DNA from 3 places in the Pseudomonas germanica genome. Region 3 is predicted to be linked to each of the others. Evidence: riboswitches for the same ligand, from Rfam matches in the RefSeq annotation. Region 3 holds a riboswitch; each other region holds the start of a gene.

Region 1 (5,767 bases), 770 kb from region 3:
ATCTCACTTGAGCGTTATGTCGAGCGCAGTCGCGTGCTCAAACTGCTCGGTGATTGCTCATATTCGGTATATCTCATGCACGTGCTGGTGCTGTCGGCGGGGGGATTTATCGCGCAACGCTACGCGATCAACCCGTATTTGATGTTTGCCCTGTGCGCGCTGGCGATTGGCGTTGGCTCGTGGTTGAGCTACGAATGGGTGGAAAAGCGCAGCTACCATTGGCTCAAGGCGCGGGTTGACATGGAGCCGGACGAGAATCTTTCCCGACAAAAATACTAGGACTTTGTCCGGCGCAATGATTGGCGTAAACTGCGCCCAAGCCTGCGAGGAGTTTCCATGACCGCTATTACCATTACCGACGCCGCCCACGATTACCTGGCTGATCTGCTCTCCAAGCAGAACACCCCGGGCATCGGCATCCGCGTCTTCATCACCCAGCCTGGCACCCAGTACGCTGAAACCTGCATTGCCTACTGCAAGCCGGGCGAAGAAAAACCTGAAGACACCGCGCTGGGGCTGAAAAGCTTCACTGCTTATATCGATCACTTCAGCGAAGCGTTTCTCGATGACGCCGTTGTCGATTACGCCACCGACCGCATGGGCGGCCAGCTGACCATCAAGGCGCCGAACGCCAAAGTACCGATGGTCAACGCCGACAGCCCGGTCAACGAGCGCATCAACTACTACTTGCAAACCGAAATCAACCCGGGGCTGGCCAGCCACGGCGGTCAGGTCAGCCTGATCGATGTGGTTGAAGACGGCATCGCCGTTTTGCAGTTCGGTGGCGGTTGCCAGGGCTGCGGCCAGGCGGACGTAACCTTGAAGGAAGGCATCGAGCGCACCTTGCTCGAGCGTATCCCGGAGCTGAAAGGCGTTCGCGACGTGACCGACCACACGCAGAAAGAAAACGCCTACTACTAAGGTGTTCGCTGCGGACATGAAAAACGGCGCCCCGTGAGCGCCGTTTTTTTATGGGTGACATTCAGGAATGCATTCGCGAGCAGGCTCGCTCCCACATTTGAAATGCGATCAAATGTGGGAGCGAGCCTGCTCGCGAAAGGGCCTTTGATCGTTCCCATGCTCTGCGTGGGAATGCAGCCCGGGACGCTCCGCGTTCCAATTCATGGTCTGTAGAGGTGAGCATGCCCAGCGCGATACAACGATGACTCGCTGAACACCTCACTGCCCAGCACCCGGCCCACCAGAATCAACGCCGTACGCCGAAACCCTTTGGCCTCAACCTTTTCGGCAATATCCGCTAGCGTCCCCAGCACCCAATCCTGATCAGGCCACGTCGCCCGGTGAATCACCGCAATCGGGCAATCCGCGCCGTAATGCGGCAGCAGTTCCACCAGAATCTTCGGCAAATGGTTAACGCCCAGATGAATCGCCATGGTCGCGCCATGCTGCGCCAGACTGCCAAGCTCTTCGCCTGCCGGCATCGCGGTTTTGTCGGCATAGCGAGTCAGAATCACGCTTTGCGACACGTCCGGCAGCGTCAATTCCGCGCCAAGCAGCGCCGCACAGGCTGCGGTGGCCGTCACGCCGGGAATGATCTCGAACGGAATATCCAGCTCACGCAGATAACGGATCTGCTCGCCAATCGCGCCATACAGACTCGGATCGCCGGAATGCACCCGCGCCACATCCTGACCCTTGGCATGCGCGGTCTTGATCAATTCGATGATCTGTTCCAGATGTAATTCGGCGCTGTTCACCACCGTTTCGGCTTGATGGCCGTCGAGTACCGCCGCCGGCACTAGCGAACCTGCGTAGATAATCACCGGGCAACTGCGAATCAGCCGCTGGCCTTTGACAGTGATCAATTCCGGGTCGCCGGGGCCGGCGCCGATGAAGTAGACGGTCATCGTTGAATCCTGAGTAAAAGAGGGCACGACTGCGTTGCAGATGAACAACGCTCATGATCAATGGCGGGGATTATCGGGATTTTACGCCGCGCCGGCCAATGCCAGCGTTGCCTGAGCATATTTTTGCCGGGAGATCAGCAGTTTTGCCGGCGCTTGAATCAGCTGTTCAGCGAGCGCAAGCGCGGCACTTTCGGCGACGCCGTAGCAACCGGTGCGTTCGTAAGCAATCTGTGAATGGTGACTGAGCCGCTGTTGGTAGCTGGCCAGTTCGTCACTGCTGAAGTACAGCAGGGGCAGAGCCAGTTGTGCAGCAAGTTCTTGCAGGCCGGGCTCGTCGCGCTTCAAGTCGATACTGGCCAGCGCTTTCACCGCCTCAAGCTCAATGCGATGCGCCTGTAACGCTTGATCGAGTAACGCGCGCAGCGTACTGGCCGGGCAGCCGCGCTGGCAGCCCAGGCCGACCACGAAGGTCGGCGCTGCGCGGTCATCGGTCATGCGTGGTATTGACCAGCGCTGTTGCGGCGGAACAACCAGGCGCTGATCAGGCCCAGGGCCAGCCAGAACGCCACGTTGGTCAACTGCGAAGCGATTTTGAACTGAGCTTCGAGTGCTTCGGGGGCGAGCATCGAATGCACTTCCGGTTGCGGTGCGCCGATCACGTGGGGCACAGCGAGGATGGCCACACCGAGGACCTTCATCAGCCAGTGACGGCTGAACGCGATCAGCGACAGACCTACAGCCGTCGAAGCGGCCGTGCCGATCCACCACGTCTGCCGCGAAGCCAGATCGGCCGCAGCGGTGCCCGGCAGTTCTGGTGGCAGGCCCAAGGTCGGAGCAAGCACGAACGTCGCGTAACCGGCCAGGCCCCAGAGCAGGCCCTGCGAAGTTTTGGTCGGCGCGCGCAGGGTGTAGAGGCCGGCGAGCATCAGGGCGAAACCGACGGCTACGACCAGATTACCGCCAGTGGTCGAGACTACGCGCTGCCAGCCGTCTTCCGGCTCCCAGGCCTCGGCATCATGGGTGTGCGCAGCCACGCCAGCGGCGTGTTCGTGAACCGCCACCGGCTCGGACTTCTCGAAGGTTTCCGCCTGCAGAATCAGCGGCGAAACCCAGAAGCTTTGCAGCAGAGTGAGGAGCAGGGCGGCCAGCAGACCAGAGAAACCTGCAGTTTGCGCGATACGCTTGATCATGTCGGCAGGTCTCAATGGCACGGGAACGCGGCGCTGTGGCGGGTATCGTGGGCGGCGTTGTGCACCGCTTCGATGTGCGAGAAGCCGGCAAAGTAAACCAGACTGGCGCCGAGGATCGATGCAAAGATCGCGGCGGTCAGGCGTTGGCTCAGGGTGGTGGTGCTGGCGATTTTGTCCGTGTTGCTGCCGGTGCTGCTGATGATCGACATGGCGCTTCCCTCTGGAGTGTCAGCGGGTGAATAGAGCGCATGAAAACCCCTGCGGGTCGGGCTCGCAGAGGTTCGAACAGCGCCCGCCCACCGCGGGTTTGTTATGTGCAGCGCCGCACAAATGCGGGCTGTGTGTTGCGGGCCGGTCTCCGGGCTCACGAGGGGTTGGCGTCAGGCCGACCTGCAAGCGTCACCTTCCCATACCGTATCGGCACAGTGGTTTTGACGCTTCGCTCGCTTACCGTTGCGGGGGCAGCACCGGACTGACATGGGCTTGAGTAAAGCACATGATTCACCGGTTTCCCGTTTCACCCTGTGAAGGGCACCCGTAACAAGTTGTGTAGGAGAGCATGGGCGGGGGATTTGAGTCAATCGGCGCCTAGCGCATGATCAGCAGGACGTACACCCCCAGCGCCATCAGGAACGCATAATAGGATTTGATTCGCGTCAGGCTCAGCAGCCACGCCAACGCCACCGGCAGGATCCATGGCATGGCCGCCAGGTGCTGGCTGGCCAAAGGATAGAGTGAGACCGCCAGCAGGCTGACGAGCATCGCCACCGATGTGTATTTTCCCAGACGATCGATGAAAGCGCGGGCAGTTGCCGAAAGCCGTTCGACATCGACGGCCAGCGGCAGCAAGCGGCAGACGATCGAAACCAGCGCGCAAATCAGTACGTACAGCCAGAAAGTACCAGGTTCAATCATAGACATAGCTCGTCAGAACGGTGATGGCTAGCACCAGCAGCAAGCTGACCTCGCCCAGCCACAGCAAGCTCGCGGCGGTGGCCAGGCCGGCAATCCATTGCGCATGGAAGCTGTGACGGTCGCGGGCCATCTTGCCAAGCGAAGCGCTGATGAAAATCGCGATCACCACACTGACGTGATCCATCACTGCGTTGTCGGCCACGCTGGCGAAGCAATACCCGACCACGGTGCCAAGCAGGGCGGCGGCGTACAGCAGAAAGCACACGGTGTTGGCATACGGGCGGCTGATCGGTTGCTGATCCTTGCGGATCGACATCAACGTGAAAGCCGCATTTGCCATCACCGCCAGGGCGGGGACGAACGCTTTGACCGGGCCCTGGAGGCTGGATTTCAGGCTCAGTGTGAAGACCAGAAAACGCAAGTTGATACTCAGCGCCGAGACCAGCACGCCAAAGGCGTTAAGCAGGTGCGCGGGGGTTTCCAGCAGCGTCAGTTGCAACGGCGAGGCCATTACCGTACCGCTGAAAACCACCATGGCCGGAAGATCCAGACCATGGCGGCGCCCGAGCATGCCGATCAGGGTGAAGGTCAGCAGCAGAGAGAAGACGAACGGTAGCGCATCGCGGATACCGGTCGCGATCTCGCTGCGCGACGCCGGTTTTGCCAGGTTCGACTCAACCAGCATGAGTGCTGTGCCGCGAGCCGGCCAGCAATTGCTCTACGCCGTTCTTATAGGCCAGGGCTTTTTCCAGGTAGTACTCGGTGGAGAAGCGCGGAATGAACTCTTCCACCACGGCCACACCCCGATAGCCGTTGACCGCGAAGCGATTGAGCACATCGCTCAGGCGCAAGTTGCCTTCGCCAATCGGCAGATGTTGATGGTGGGTGTTGTTGAGGTCGGCAATGTGCAGATGCCGGGTAACCGGCGCCAGATCGGCAATGGCTTTGAACAGGCTTTCACCATACGGCAGCAGTGAGCACAGATGCGTCACGTCGATGGTCACGAAGCACCCGGTCTCCTTGTGAAAGCGCAGGTGTTCCTCGACGGTGAAGACCGGGAATTTCGGCCGCTGACCGCCCATGTTCTCCAGGCACAGGGCGATGCCATCGGTGTTGCAGCGCTTGGTCACCTCGTTGATCGCTACTATCAGGTTGTCCAGCAGTTCGCCGTTTTCCAGTTGATCTTTGTAGCCGGGATGAAAAGTGACGCTGGTGGCGCCGGCCTCGTGGGAAAACTCCACGGCGGCACTCAGGCAGTCCACCGCTTGGGCACGTTCAGTCAAATCCGGGGAACACAGGTTGTACTGGCGACCCCACCATCCGGCGTGGACGGTCAGCGTGATGCCATTGTGTTCGGCGAAGCTGCGGATTTTCCCGGCAAGCTCAGACCGGTCTTCGGCGGTCAACGACCAGAAGGTTTTTTCGGCGTCTTCGCCGATCTCGAACTCGACCGCTTGGAAATGTCTGGCCAGATCGGTGATCGAACCCAGGATGTCTGCAGGGTTGTCGTAGACATTGGTGGAAAAGGAGATCATCGGGAAGTGAGCGCTGATCGGGCCTTCGATGTGATATAGCGGGTCTTTACGGGTCATTGCGCTGGTCCTTGCGTAGTGAACTCTGGGTGGGTGATCGCGGCGTTGAAGTCCGCCGGGTCGTCGGCGTCGCTGCAGCCCAGCAGCGTGTAGCCGTGGCGGTCTGCGGAACGGCTGATGCTCTGGCCGAACTTGTCGGGGTTGAGGTTCACGCGTAATGCAAACGGGTGTTGCAGCAGGCGTGCCTGGAGCTGTTGCGGAT
Region 2 (5,767 bases), 1.0 Mb from region 3:
CCAATGGCGGCTCGCAGGTCAGTCATGCAGGGATTTACGTCGGGGAAGGGCGCTTCGTGCATGCGCCGGCCACCGGCGGCACGGTGAAGCTGGACAGCCTGTCGAAGGCGTACTGGCAGAAAGCTTATCTGAGTGCCAAGCGGGTGTTGCAGCCGGAGCATCTGGCGCATAACCCGTAGTAAAAATCGCAGCAATCCTAATGTGGGAGCGAGCCTGCTCGCGAAAGCGGTGTATCAGTCAACTCAATGGAGACTGACACTCCGCATTCGCGAGCAGGCTCGCTCCCACAGTTGTTTCAGGTCACATTCAGCATCACTTCGTGGCCGACACTCGCCACACCTTATTGCCAACATCATCCGCCACCAGCAAACCACCTTGCTGATCGATCACCACGCCTACCGGCCGACCCAAAGCATTCTCGTCCTTGTCGAGGAACCCGGTCAGCACATCCACCGGTTTGCCGCTCGGCTTGCCGCCGGTAAACGGCACGAAAATCACTTTGTAGCCACTGTGCGGTTTGCGGTTCCATGAGCCGTGCTGGCCGATAAACGCGCCTTCCTTGAACTGCGCCGGCAGCGTGTTGCCCTCGGCAAAGCTCAGGCCCAGCGAGGCGGTGTGCGGCCCGACTGCATAATCCGGGGCAATGGCTTTAGCCACCAGGTCCGGATTCTGCGGCGTAACGCGGACATCGACATGCTGGCCGTAGTAACTGAACGGCCAGCCGTAGAAACCACCGTCCTTCACGGAAGTGATGTAGTCCGGCACCAGGTCACTGCCGATTTCATCGCGCTCATTCACTGCCGTCCACAGCGCGCCACTGGTCGGTTCCCAGGCCAGGCCGTTGGGGTTGCGGATGCCCGAGGCGAAGATCCGGTGATTGCCGGTTGCACGATCGACTTCCCAGATCGCCGCGCGGCCCTCTTCCTTATCCAGGCCATTTTCGCCGACGTTGCTGTTCGAGCCGACCGTGACATAGAGCTTGCTGCCGTCCTTGCTGGCAATAACGTTTTTGGTCCAGTGGTGATTCAGCGTGCCGCCGGGCAGATCGACAACCTTGATTGGCTGCGACTTGATCTCGGTCGCGCCGGGTTCGTAGTTGAAGCGCAGCAGGCGATCGGTATCGGCGACGTACAGATCGTTGCCGACCAGGGTCATGCCGAGCGGCGAGTTGAGGTTCTGCAGAAACACCGTGCGGGTCTCGGCAACGCCATCATGATCGGCGTCACGCAGCAAGGTGATGCGGTTCGGACTCGGCACGCCAGCGCCGGCCTTGCCCATGACTTTCTTCATCACCCAGCCACGAATGCCGCTGCTGTCATCAGGCTTGGGTGGAGCGTTGGTTTCCGCCACCAGCACATCGCCGTTGGGCAACACATAGAGCCAGCGCGGATGATCGAGGCCTTCGGCGAATGACGCGACCTGAGTGCCAGCCGCCGCAGTCGGTTTGCCGCCGTCGGGCCAGCCGATCGCCGGGGCAATGTTAACCGTCGGAATCAGGGTCTTGTTTGGTTCAGGCAATTTCGGTGATGGGCCGGTGCCGTCGGAGACTTGCAGGCTGGAGGATTCACCACAGGCGGCGAGCCCTCCGGCGAAGGCGATGACAAAAACGAGCTGGGGCTTGCGCATTGCTGATCTTCCCTATGAATGCATTCCTAATCATAGAGAAGGGCGCAAGCCCGATGGTTCAACTGCTCAGCCGCGGGCTTCCTTGAACAGCACGGCGATGCCCGGGTGATAGTTGCCCGCTTCGCTGCGCAATTTGCGGTAGGCGTAGGGGAAATACCAGGCGACCGCGCAGGTGTGTTCCTTTTGCAGGTCGTCGACCATGTCTTGCAGTTCTTCGGGGCTGGCGCTGTGCTGGGCTTTCTGCGGCGCGACAAACAGGCAGCCGAGCTTGAGGTCGCTGGCATAGCTGATGCGTTTGGCGTCGTTGGTGATGTCCAGCAGGGCTTGAGTCAGATTCAGGTTGGTAACCTTTGGCCAGCGCTGAGTGGCCTGGATAAAGGCGCGGTCTTCGGCACCGGCGAGAAACAGATCGGCGCGGGCATTGCGCTCGCCTTCTTCGTTCTGCTTGCGCGTGGCAGTGTCGTTCAAAGTGACCAGCTCAGCCATCCAGGCTGCGGCCGAGAGCACTCCGAGATTGGCTTTCTCGTCATGCCAGTAAGGGGTGTCGCTGTCGCCGCGCACGGCGTTGTAGCGGTCGATACAGTCAAACCAGCGTTCAAGCACCGGGCGCAGGAATTCCAGGCGCGGGTTGCTGATGATCATGCCTTGCATCGTCATCATCCTTTATTGTTGTAGTGGGCTTTTCGAGAAAAGCATGGCTCTTTGATATCATTTGTATCAGTGTGGCACAAGATTGGCGGCAGATAAGTGATCGGCGGCAGTTATTCGCCCGATGGCCGCCTCTTTAATTGACGCTCCACCCCCAACCCTCTAACCTTCGCGGCTTGTTTCAGGTGCTCTGTGACCTGCGTCGACAGAGTGAAACAGGGAAGCCGGTGAGGGTTGTCTTCGCACGAAGAACCACCACGATCCCGGCGCTGCCCCCGCAACGGTAAATGAGTGAAAACTGCGCCTTGAGCCACTGCCTCGAAAGAAGCGGGAAGGCGCGCAGTCAGGCATGCGCCGCTCATGAGCCCGGAGACCGGCCTGATCCATCCAGCGGCATCACGGTGGGCGATGCCAGGCTTTTTGCCTTCTATTCTTGTGCCTGCCCGCCGTTATCCAGCCTCAACGGAGAGCTCCCCCATGACTGATTCCCCCGAGCGCGACGAACGCCATCTGGCGCGTATGCAGCGCAAAAAAGCCGTGATCGACGAACGCATTGCCAACTCGCCCGACGAGTGCGGCCTGGTGCTGGTGCTCACCGGCAATGGCAAAGGCAAAAGCAGCTCGGCGTTCGGCATGCTCGCCCGCGCCATGGGCCACGGCATGCAGTGCGGTGTGGTGCAGTTCATCAAGGGCCGCAACAGCACCGGCGAAGAGTTGTTCTTCCGGCGCTTCCCCGAGCAAGTGCGCTTTCACGTGATGGGCGAGGGCTTCACTTGGGAAACCCAGGATCGTCAGCGCGACATCGCCGCCGCCGAAGCCGCGTGGGCCGTGTCCCGTGAATTGCTGCGTGATCCGTCGATCGGCCTGGTGGTGCTCGACGAATTGAACATCGCCCTCAAGCACGGCTACCTCGATCTTGATCAGGTGCTCAGCGATTTGCAGGCGCGTCCGCCGATGCAGCATGTGATCGTCACCGGTCGCGCGGCCAAGCCGGAAATGATCGAGATGGGCGACACGGTCACCGAAATGGGCATGCTCAAACACGCTTTCCAGGCCGGCATCAAAGCGCAGAAAGGCGTCGAACTTTGAATCAACCACGTCACTGCCCGGCGGTGCTCATCGCCGCGCCGGCCTCCGGTCAGGGCAAGACCACCGTCACCGCCGCGCTCGCCCGTTTGCATCGCAATCAGGGGCGCAAAGTGCGCGTGTTCAAATGCGGCCCGGACTTCCTTGATCCGATGATTCTCGAGCGCGCCAGCGGTGCGCCGGTGTATCAACTGGACATGTGGATGGTCGGCGAGCAGGAAAGTCGTCGTCTGTTGTGGGAAGCCGCCAATGAGGCGGATCTGATTCTGATCGAAGGCGTGATGGGCCTGTTCGACGGCACGCCTTCCAGCGCCGATCTGGCGCGGCACTTCGGCGTGCCGGTGCTCGGTGTGATCGACGGCACGGCCATGGCACAGACTTTTGGTGCGTTGGCGCTCGGTTTGGCCAGGTATCAGCCGGACTTGCCGTTTGCTGGCGTGCTGGCCAACCGTGTCGGCACCTTGCGCCATGCGCAATTGCTCGAAGGCAGCCTCACCGAAGGCCTGCGTTGGTATGGCGCATTGTCCCGTGAGACGGGCATCGAGTTGCCAAGTCGTCATCTCGGCCTGGTCCAGGCCAGTGAATTGAATGATCTGGATGTGCGTCTCGACGCCGCCGCCGACGCATTGGCCAGCAGTTGCGAGGTAGCGCTGCCACCGGCCGTGGAGTTTGCTGCACCGGACGTGATCGCTGTCGAGCCGTTGCTGAAGAATGTGCGAATTGCCGTCGCCCGTGATGAAGCGTTTGCTTTTACCTACGGCGCGAGTCTCGATCTATTGCGGGCGATGGGCGCCGAGTTGAGTTTCTTCTCGCCGATCCGCGACACGCAATTGCCTGAAGCGGACAGCCTATATTTGCCCGGTGGGTATCCGGAACTGCACCACGTTGCGTTGTCGCAGAACACCGCGATGTGTGAGGCGATTCGCGCGCATCATGCGGCGGGTAAGCCGTTGCTCGCCGAGTGTGGCGGGATGCTGTATCTGCTCGATTCGTTGACTGACGTTGAAGGTACCCGCGCTGAATTGGTCGGGCTGCTTAAGGGCGATGCGGTGATGCAGAAGCGTCTGGCGGCGTTGGCGTTGCAAGCGGTGGATCTGCCGGAAGGGTCGTTGCGCGGGCACACTTATCATCATTCGTTGACGACGACTGAGTTGACGCCGATTGCGCGTGGCTTGAGCCCGAATGGGGGGCGTGGCGCCGAGGCGGTTTATCGTGAGGGGCGGATGACGGCTTCTTATGTGCACTTTTATTTTCCGTCGAATCCTGTGGCTGTCGCTGCACTGTTTGCGCCTGATTCCGAAGGCGCCTTCGCGAGCAGGCCCGCTCCCACAGTTGAGACGGTGGTGACTGAAGCAATGCAATCCCCTGTGGGAGCGAGCCTGCTCGCGAAGAGGTCATGACCGACAACACATTCTCCGAAGCCGAGCGCGAAGCGGTTTATAGAGCCATCGCCGAACGCCGCGACATGCGCCACTTCACCGGCGGCAGCGTCGAGCCGGAGCTGTTGCGCCGACTACTGGAAGCCGCCCACCAGGCCCCAAGCGTCGGCCTGATGCAGCCCTGGCGCTTCATCCGCATCAGCGACCGCAGCCTGCGCGGGCAGATCCAGAATCTAGTGGAAGAAGAACGCATCCGCACAGCCGAAGCCCTCGGCGAGCGCAGTGACGAGTTCATGAAGCTCAAGGTCGAAGGCATCAATGATTGCGCCGAAGTGCTGGTCGCCGCGTTGATGGATGATCGCGAAAAGCACATTTTCGGTCGCCGTACATTGCCGGAAATGGACATGGCCTCGCTGTCCTGCGCGATCCAGAATCTATGGCTGGCCTCGCGCGCCGAAGGCCTCGGCATGGGCTGGGTCTCATTATTCGAGCCGCAGGCGCTCGCCGATTTGCTGAAGTTGCCCGAAGGTGCCAAGCCGCTGGCGGTTTTATGTCTGGGGCCGGTCAAGGAATTCTATCCGGCGCCGATGCTGGTACTCGAAGGGTGGGCGCAGGCGCGTCCGCTCAATGAGCTGCTGTACGAAAATTATTGGGGAGTGAGTCAATGAGTGTGGCGTTGTTGAGTGTCGCCGCGGTGGCGCTGGATGCGCTGCTCGGTGAACCGAAACGCTGGCATCCGCTGGTGGCGTTCGGCAATTTTGCCGGGCGCATCGAGCAACGTTTCAACGCCGGTGGCCGGGGTTGGCGCAGCCATGGGGTCACTGCGTGGGTGATCGCGGTGCTGCCGCTGACCTTGCTCGCCACGGCGTTTTCCTGGGCGCCATACGTGGGCTGGGTCGTCGAGATTCTCGCGCTGTATTGCGCCCTCGGCATGCGCAGCCTCGGCGAGCATGTCGCGCCGGTCGCCGCCGCGTTGCGCGCGGATGATCTGGACGAGGCGCGCAAGCGTGTCGGCTATCTGGTCAGCC
Region 3 (5,767 bases):
GATCCTGCCCGGAACGGAATGCCGCCTGGCGGTGCAACTGGTTGGCGATGAAATACAGATAGCCGTCGGGGCCAATGGACAATGTGTCTGGCCAGAGCAGACGCGGGTCGTGTACCAGCGTTTGCCATTGGCCGTCCGGCAGACGCTTGCGGATCGAGTTGTGCTCGTAATCGCCGGCATAGACGGCGCCGGCGGCGTCAGCCTCCAGACCATCGGACGCGCCCTTCTCCCCCAGATCCTGCACGGCAGCCGTCAGTTGCTGTTCACTGAAGTTGGCATCACGCAGCAACGCGGTGGACACCGAATACAGGTGCCGACTCGACAGCGGAGTGAAATACAGTGTCTTGCCGTCCGCCGACAGCGCGATGCCGTCCGAGGCCACGCCCAGCGGTTTGCGCTTGCCGTCCGGAGCTTCAACGGTGAGTGGCAGGCCTTCAACCACCGGGACAAAGGTCGGGTCAACCGAGGTCGCCGGCACACCGCTCAAACGGCGCATGGCACTGCCGCTGGCGATGTCCATGACGATGATCGCGCCCGGTCCACGCAGGGACGAGTCAGTGAGATAGACCGTTCCCTCCGGGCCTGTGCGAAAGTCGAAACGCATGTCGTTAACGTAGGTGCTCGGCAACATGACGTTGTCCGGGAACACCAGACGCTTCACGATCTTGTTGCTGACCAGATCCACCGCGATCAGCTTCGCGCCTTTAGGTTTTGGGTCTGCGAAACCCGGCGCGGCGGTATCGAGCAACCAGACACGGCCCCGCCCGTCGGCCACCACGCTCTGTACGCTGATCAGACCATCACTGGGATCGTTGAGGTTTTCCTGGTTGATCGCCGCGTTCGGGTAAGCCACGACTTTACCGTCGCGGATCTCGCCCACGGTGAACGGCACGTTGTCGCCCCAACGCGGGAAGTTGACGAAGATGCGCCCGGTCTCGGTGACGGTCACGCCGGTGGGCATCGCGTCGTAGAACGCATGGACCTGTTCGAGCTTGCCGAAGGATCGGTCGGCGGGGGCATTGGCCGGCAACGCGACGGCGCTGATTGCATGGGCGAACGGCGCCGCCATGACCATGACCAATGCAGCAGAAAGCTTTTTCATACGCATGAGCTGCTCCTGACCGGCCCGCTTGCAGGCCCGTCTGAATGAGTGAAATCAGAAACCTTCAAGCACCAGTTTGCCTCGGGCCTTGCCGCTCTCGACCAAGGCATGGGCACGGCGCATGTTTGCCGCGTTGATCGCGCCAAAATGTTCACCGACAGTCGTTTTCAAAATGCCCTGGTCAATCAGATCGCTGACGCGATTGAGCAGGTGATGCTGCTCAATCATGTCCGGGGTTTCGTACAGCGAACGGGTGAACATCAGCTCCCAGTGCAGCGACAGCGACTTGCGCTTGAGCGGCATCACGTCGAGGCTTTCAGGATCGTCGATCACGCCCAGACGCCCTTGTGGTTGAAGCACTTCGATCAGCTGCGCAAAATGCTGCTCGGTATGGGTCAGGCTGGCGACATGGCTGACCTCGTCGATGCCCAGTGCCTGCAACTGTGCGAGCAGCGGCTGACTGTGATCGATGACGTGATGCGCGCCCAATTGCCGGACCCAGTCAGCCGTTTCCTGCCGTGAGGCGGTGCCGATGACAGTCAGCTGCGTCAACTGTCGGGCCAATTGCACCAGCATCGAACCGACGCCGCCCGCTGCCCCCGTGATCAACAGGCACTTGCCCTGCCCTGAACCTTCGGTGACACCGAGACGGTCAAACAACAGCTCCCAGGCGGTGATCGAGGTCAACGGCAATGCCGCGGCATCCGCAGCACTTAACGAACGCGGTTTGTGCCCGACGATTCGCTCGTCCACCAAATGAAATTCGCTATAACTGCCGGTGCGGGCAAGGGAGCCTGCGTAGAACACTTCGTCGCCAGGCTGAAACAGCGTCACTTCAGCCCCGACCTCGCGGACAATACCGGCGGCATCCCAGCCGAGGATTTTCGGTTCTTTGGTGAAAGTTCCGGCGCGTACTTTGGTATCGACCGGATTGACCGACACCGCACGAACTTCTACGAGCAAATCCCGGGGGCCGGGAGTTGGCACCGGAAGGTCGATGTCCTGCAACGATTGCGGATCTTCAATGGGCAAAGCGTGTTGGGTGAAGGTGATGGCTTTCATGGAAACTCGCTGTCTGAAGAGCTGATGTGCTCGCTTGCCGCCATCTTCGACTTCCCAAGCACAAAGAAAAACCAGCAGAATGCGCCAACACTTTCACTGCAGGAGTGAAAATGATCCGCATCGATGATCTTGGTTTGTTCACCCGCAGCGCCGCGCTGGGCAGCTTCACCGCTGCCGCCCATGAGGCGGATTTATTGCCCGGTCAGGTTGCCGCGGCGATCAAGCGTCTGGAGCGTGAGCTGGACGTGCGCCTGTTTGCGCGCACCACCCGCAGCCTGCGATTAACCGCCGAGGGCGAGCAATACTTGCCCACCGCCCACTCGGTGCTGGAGGCGCTCAAGCAAGGCAAGGAAAACCTGCGCGGTGAAAGCGCCACGTTGCGCGGCGTGTTGCAAGTGACGGCGCCGTCCGATCTGGGGCGCAACATTTTGCTGCCGTGGCTCACACTGTTTCGCCGCCAGCACCCGGAACTGACCTTGCGCTTTTCCCTGTCGGACCAGATGGCCGACTTGTTTCGTGACCCGGTAGACGTGGCGATTCGATACGGCTCGAATGAAGATGCCAACTACGTGGCGCTGCCGCTGGCACCGTGGAACCGGCGGGTGCTGGTCGCCGCACCGGAATACGTGGAGCGCCACGGATACCCGCAAACGCCGGACGATCTGCACAACCACGCTTGCCTGCTCTACCAGCAAGGCGGCCGGATCTACGACAAGTGGAGCCTGGGCAGTGAAACGATCCAGGTCTCGGGACCGATGTTCAGCGACGACGCCGACATCGTGCGCCGCTGGGCGTTGAGCGGCGAAGGCATCGCCAACAAATCCTGGCTGGACGTCAGTGCAGACGTGATCGCAGGGCGACTGGTCGTGCTACTGAAGGATTTTCCCGGCAATGCCTCACCGTTGAGTCTGGTGTGCCCGCATCGCAAGCAGATCACCCCGGCGGTGTCTCAGCTTTATGCGTGGTTGAGTGGCCAGTTTGTCGCTCTGGAACGCATCCAATAGCTCCCCCCCGTTGGTTGCCACATTGACGAGACGCTCCTCGAATGTTCAGATGCCGGCCAGTTTCAGGTGTCCCATGCCGCCGTGCATGGGGTGAAACGGGAAACCGGTACGTTCTTTTCGAACAAGTCCGGTGCTGCCCCCGCAACGGTATGCGCGTGATGTTTTCAATACACCACTGTGGCCAGACGGCCATGGGAAGGTGAAAACCTCGATACGCGCGAGCCCGGAGACCGGCCTGGAATTTCGTTTGGCAAAATCCTGCGGTGGGCGGGCATGGGCCGGTATTGGCTGCGCGCGATGCCTTCTCTTGCATGCTCTTCTGCGAAGATCCTTTTCGAGAAGACAATGATTCGACCTTTCAACACTTCTGCTCCAACCCTGTTCCTTGGCTGCCTGTTCAGCCCGCTGCTACTGGCCGACGACGCGCCGCTGGAACTCAATCAACAAATCGTTTCCGCACCGTCGGTGGAGTCCACCACCGTCGCCGACATGGCCAGATTCGGCAGCAAGGTCGAAATCGTCAGCCGCGAACAGATCGAACGCGCCGGCCCCAGCGCCGATGTCAGCCGCGTGATGCAGATGTTCATTCCAGGCTTGTATGTTGCGCCGAAAAACGGCCCTTTCGACTACGGCACCTATTCGCTGCTCGGCGGGCGCAACGACGACACGCTGATCCTGCTCGACGGCGTGCGCCTGAACAATCGCCTGTACGGCGGCCTCTATCTGGACACCCTGCCGGCCAACGCCATCGAACGCATCGAAGTGCTCAAGGGTGGGCAGAGCCTGTTGTTCGGCACCCAGGCCGTGTCCGGTGTGATCAACATCGTCACCCGCAGCCCGCAATCGCGCAAAGCCGCCGGCGAAGTGAATCTAGGCGTCGACAGCTTTGGCGGCACCACCGAAGACGCCCGCGTCGAGAATATCTTCACTAACGGCTTCGGCGACCTCGGTTTGTTGGCGTACGTCAGTCACAACGTCTCCGACGGTTACCAGCCCTATCGCAACCGCGACATGAAAAACGATTCCGGCAAGGATCGCGCCTACGAAGTCACCACGTTCGGCGGCAAGGCGATTCAGTCGTTCGACGACGATTCGCGGCTGGAGCTGTTTTACCAATACGCCGACGCCAACCTCGATTTCGCCCGCCCGGTCGACAACCACAAGACCACTAACGACCGCGTGCAGCAGATCGCCACGGCGACCTTCGAGCAGGCCGTCAATGAGCGCCTGAGCTACTTCGTCAAAGGCCATATCAACGACTGGGACACGCGTTATACCCGCGTCAACAACCGGGAGGGCGGCGGCACCAAAGTCATTAACCACAACGACTATTGGGGCTTCACCGACTGGGGTGTGCAGGCCGAAGGCAAGGCTGAATTGCCCGGCGATCATGTACTGGTGTTTGGCACCGACAATCAATGGTTCAAGGGCCAGGATGATGTGTTGATCATCGATAACGACAAGGCCGAAGCCCACGCTTTCTACACGCAACTGCGTCCGCAGATCGACGCCCTGCCCGACTGGCACCCGAGCATAGGCGTTCGCCACGAAGCCATGAGCGGCGGCGACAGTGCCACGGTCGGCATGCTCACTTCGCTGTATGACCTCAACGACAACTGGTCGGTGCGCGGTCAGTACGGCAGCGCCTACAAACTGCCGAACGCCGAGCAGCTGTTCGTCAATGAACCGGGCGACGAGATCGGCAATCGCAACCTGAAGCCGGAAAAAAGCCGCAATGCGGAGCTGGGTGTCGACTACAAAGGCTTTCTGCTCGACCGCGAATTCAGCGCCAGCGTGACCCTGTTCAAACGCAAGATCGACGACTTGATCACCCTCGACGACATTCAATGGGTCAACGGTGAAGGCCAGGTGCGTATGCGTGGTTTCGAGGCCGACGCCAAACTCGCGCTCAACGATCAGTGGAGCCTGCAAGCGGACATGACCCGCGACCTCACCGAATCGCGCAGCGGTGTGACCCTCAACGATATCCCGAGCTTCTTCGCCCGCTCGCGCGTGGGCTATGAATCGGAAAGCCGCCTGTGGGGTGCCGGCGGTGCGATCCGCTACATTCGTGACATCAAAAGCTCGAAGCAGGTCGAGTACGGCAATTATTCAGTGGTCGACGCCGACGCCTATCGCTACCTCGACAACGCCCACCAACACCGCGTAAGCCTGCTGGTGGAGAACCTGTTCGACCGTGATTACGTCACCAGCCGTTCGAGCAACATCGATAACCTCGGCCGGCCGTTCACCTCCGAAGTGCGCTACACGTACCGCTTCTGATGAGTGACATCAAAACCGTCGACGGCGTCGACACGCACCCGGACTGGTCGCAGGTGCCCGAGCATGCGCGCCATGTATTCGTCTGCACCGGCCCGCGTTGCACCCAGCGCGGCGCGTTGCAGTTATGGAAAACCTTGCGCCGGCACTTACTGGCGCACGATCGCATCGAGACGCCGGGCGGCGTCTTGCTGACCCGTACGCACTGTCAGTTCCCGTGCAATCTGGGGCCGATTGTGACGGTGTACCCGGAACGCTGCTGGTATGGCGTGCGCAGCCATGAAGATGTGCAGCGACTGGTCGAGGGGCATCTGGTGGG

The links. A riboswitch is a leader RNA that binds a small molecule or an ion and turns the genes downstream of it on or off. The one in region 3 is predicted to bind cobalamin.
Region 1: linked by a shared signal. The riboswitch ahead of J0G10_RS17490 (CbtB domain-containing protein) and the one ahead of J0G10_RS14225 (TonB-dependent receptor plug domain-containing protein) in region 3 are both predicted to bind cobalamin.
Region 2: linked by a shared signal. The riboswitch ahead of cobO (cob(I)yrinic acid a,c-diamide adenosyltransferase) and the one ahead of J0G10_RS14225 (TonB-dependent receptor plug domain-containing protein) in region 3 are both predicted to bind cobalamin.

Annotation. Positions count from the first base shown of each region.
Region 1 covers NZ_CP071586.1:3,948,291-3,954,057, reverse strand. The annotation lists gene J0G10_RS17515 (acyltransferase family protein) at 1-279, shown strand, start outside; gene nfuA (Fe-S biogenesis protein NfuA) at 337-921, shown strand; gene cobM (precorrin-4 C(11)-methyltransferase) at 1,122-1,868, opposite strand; gene J0G10_RS17500 (cobalamin biosynthesis protein) at 1,950-2,363, opposite strand; gene J0G10_RS17495 (CbtA family protein) at 2,360-3,058, opposite strand; gene J0G10_RS17490 (CbtB domain-containing protein) at 3,070-3,267, opposite strand; cobalamin riboswitch at 3,391-3,612, opposite strand; gene J0G10_RS17485 (hypothetical protein) at 3,647-3,973, opposite strand; gene J0G10_RS17480 (AzlC family ABC transporter permease) at 3,966-4,658, opposite strand; gene J0G10_RS17475 (sugar phosphate isomerase/epimerase family protein) at 4,648-5,565, opposite strand; gene J0G10_RS17470 (ATP-grasp domain-containing protein) at 5,562-5,767, opposite strand, start outside.
Region 2 covers NZ_CP071586.1:2,148,647-2,154,413, forward strand. The annotation lists gene J0G10_RS09525 (C40 family peptidase) at 1-179, shown strand, start outside; gene J0G10_RS09530 (PQQ-dependent sugar dehydrogenase) at 313-1,626, opposite strand; gene J0G10_RS09535 (hypothetical protein) at 1,693-2,277, opposite strand; cobalamin riboswitch at 2,441-2,670, shown strand; gene cobO (cob(I)yrinic acid a,c-diamide adenosyltransferase) at 2,752-3,363, shown strand; gene J0G10_RS09545 (cobyrinate a,c-diamide synthase) at 3,360-4,760, shown strand; gene bluB (5,6-dimethylbenzimidazole synthase) at 4,757-5,407, shown strand; gene cbiB (adenosylcobinamide-phosphate synthase CbiB) at 5,404-5,767, shown strand, end outside.
Region 3 covers NZ_CP071586.1:3,178,789-3,184,555, reverse strand. The annotation lists gene J0G10_RS14240 (L-dopachrome tautomerase-related protein) at 1-1,108, opposite strand, end outside; gene J0G10_RS14235 (zinc-binding alcohol dehydrogenase family protein) at 1,157-2,164, opposite strand; gene J0G10_RS14230 (LysR family transcriptional regulator) at 2,275-3,168, shown strand; cobalamin riboswitch at 3,216-3,421, shown strand; gene J0G10_RS14225 (TonB-dependent receptor plug domain-containing protein) at 3,514-5,451, shown strand; gene J0G10_RS14220 ((2Fe-2S) ferredoxin domain-containing protein) at 5,451-5,767, shown strand, end outside.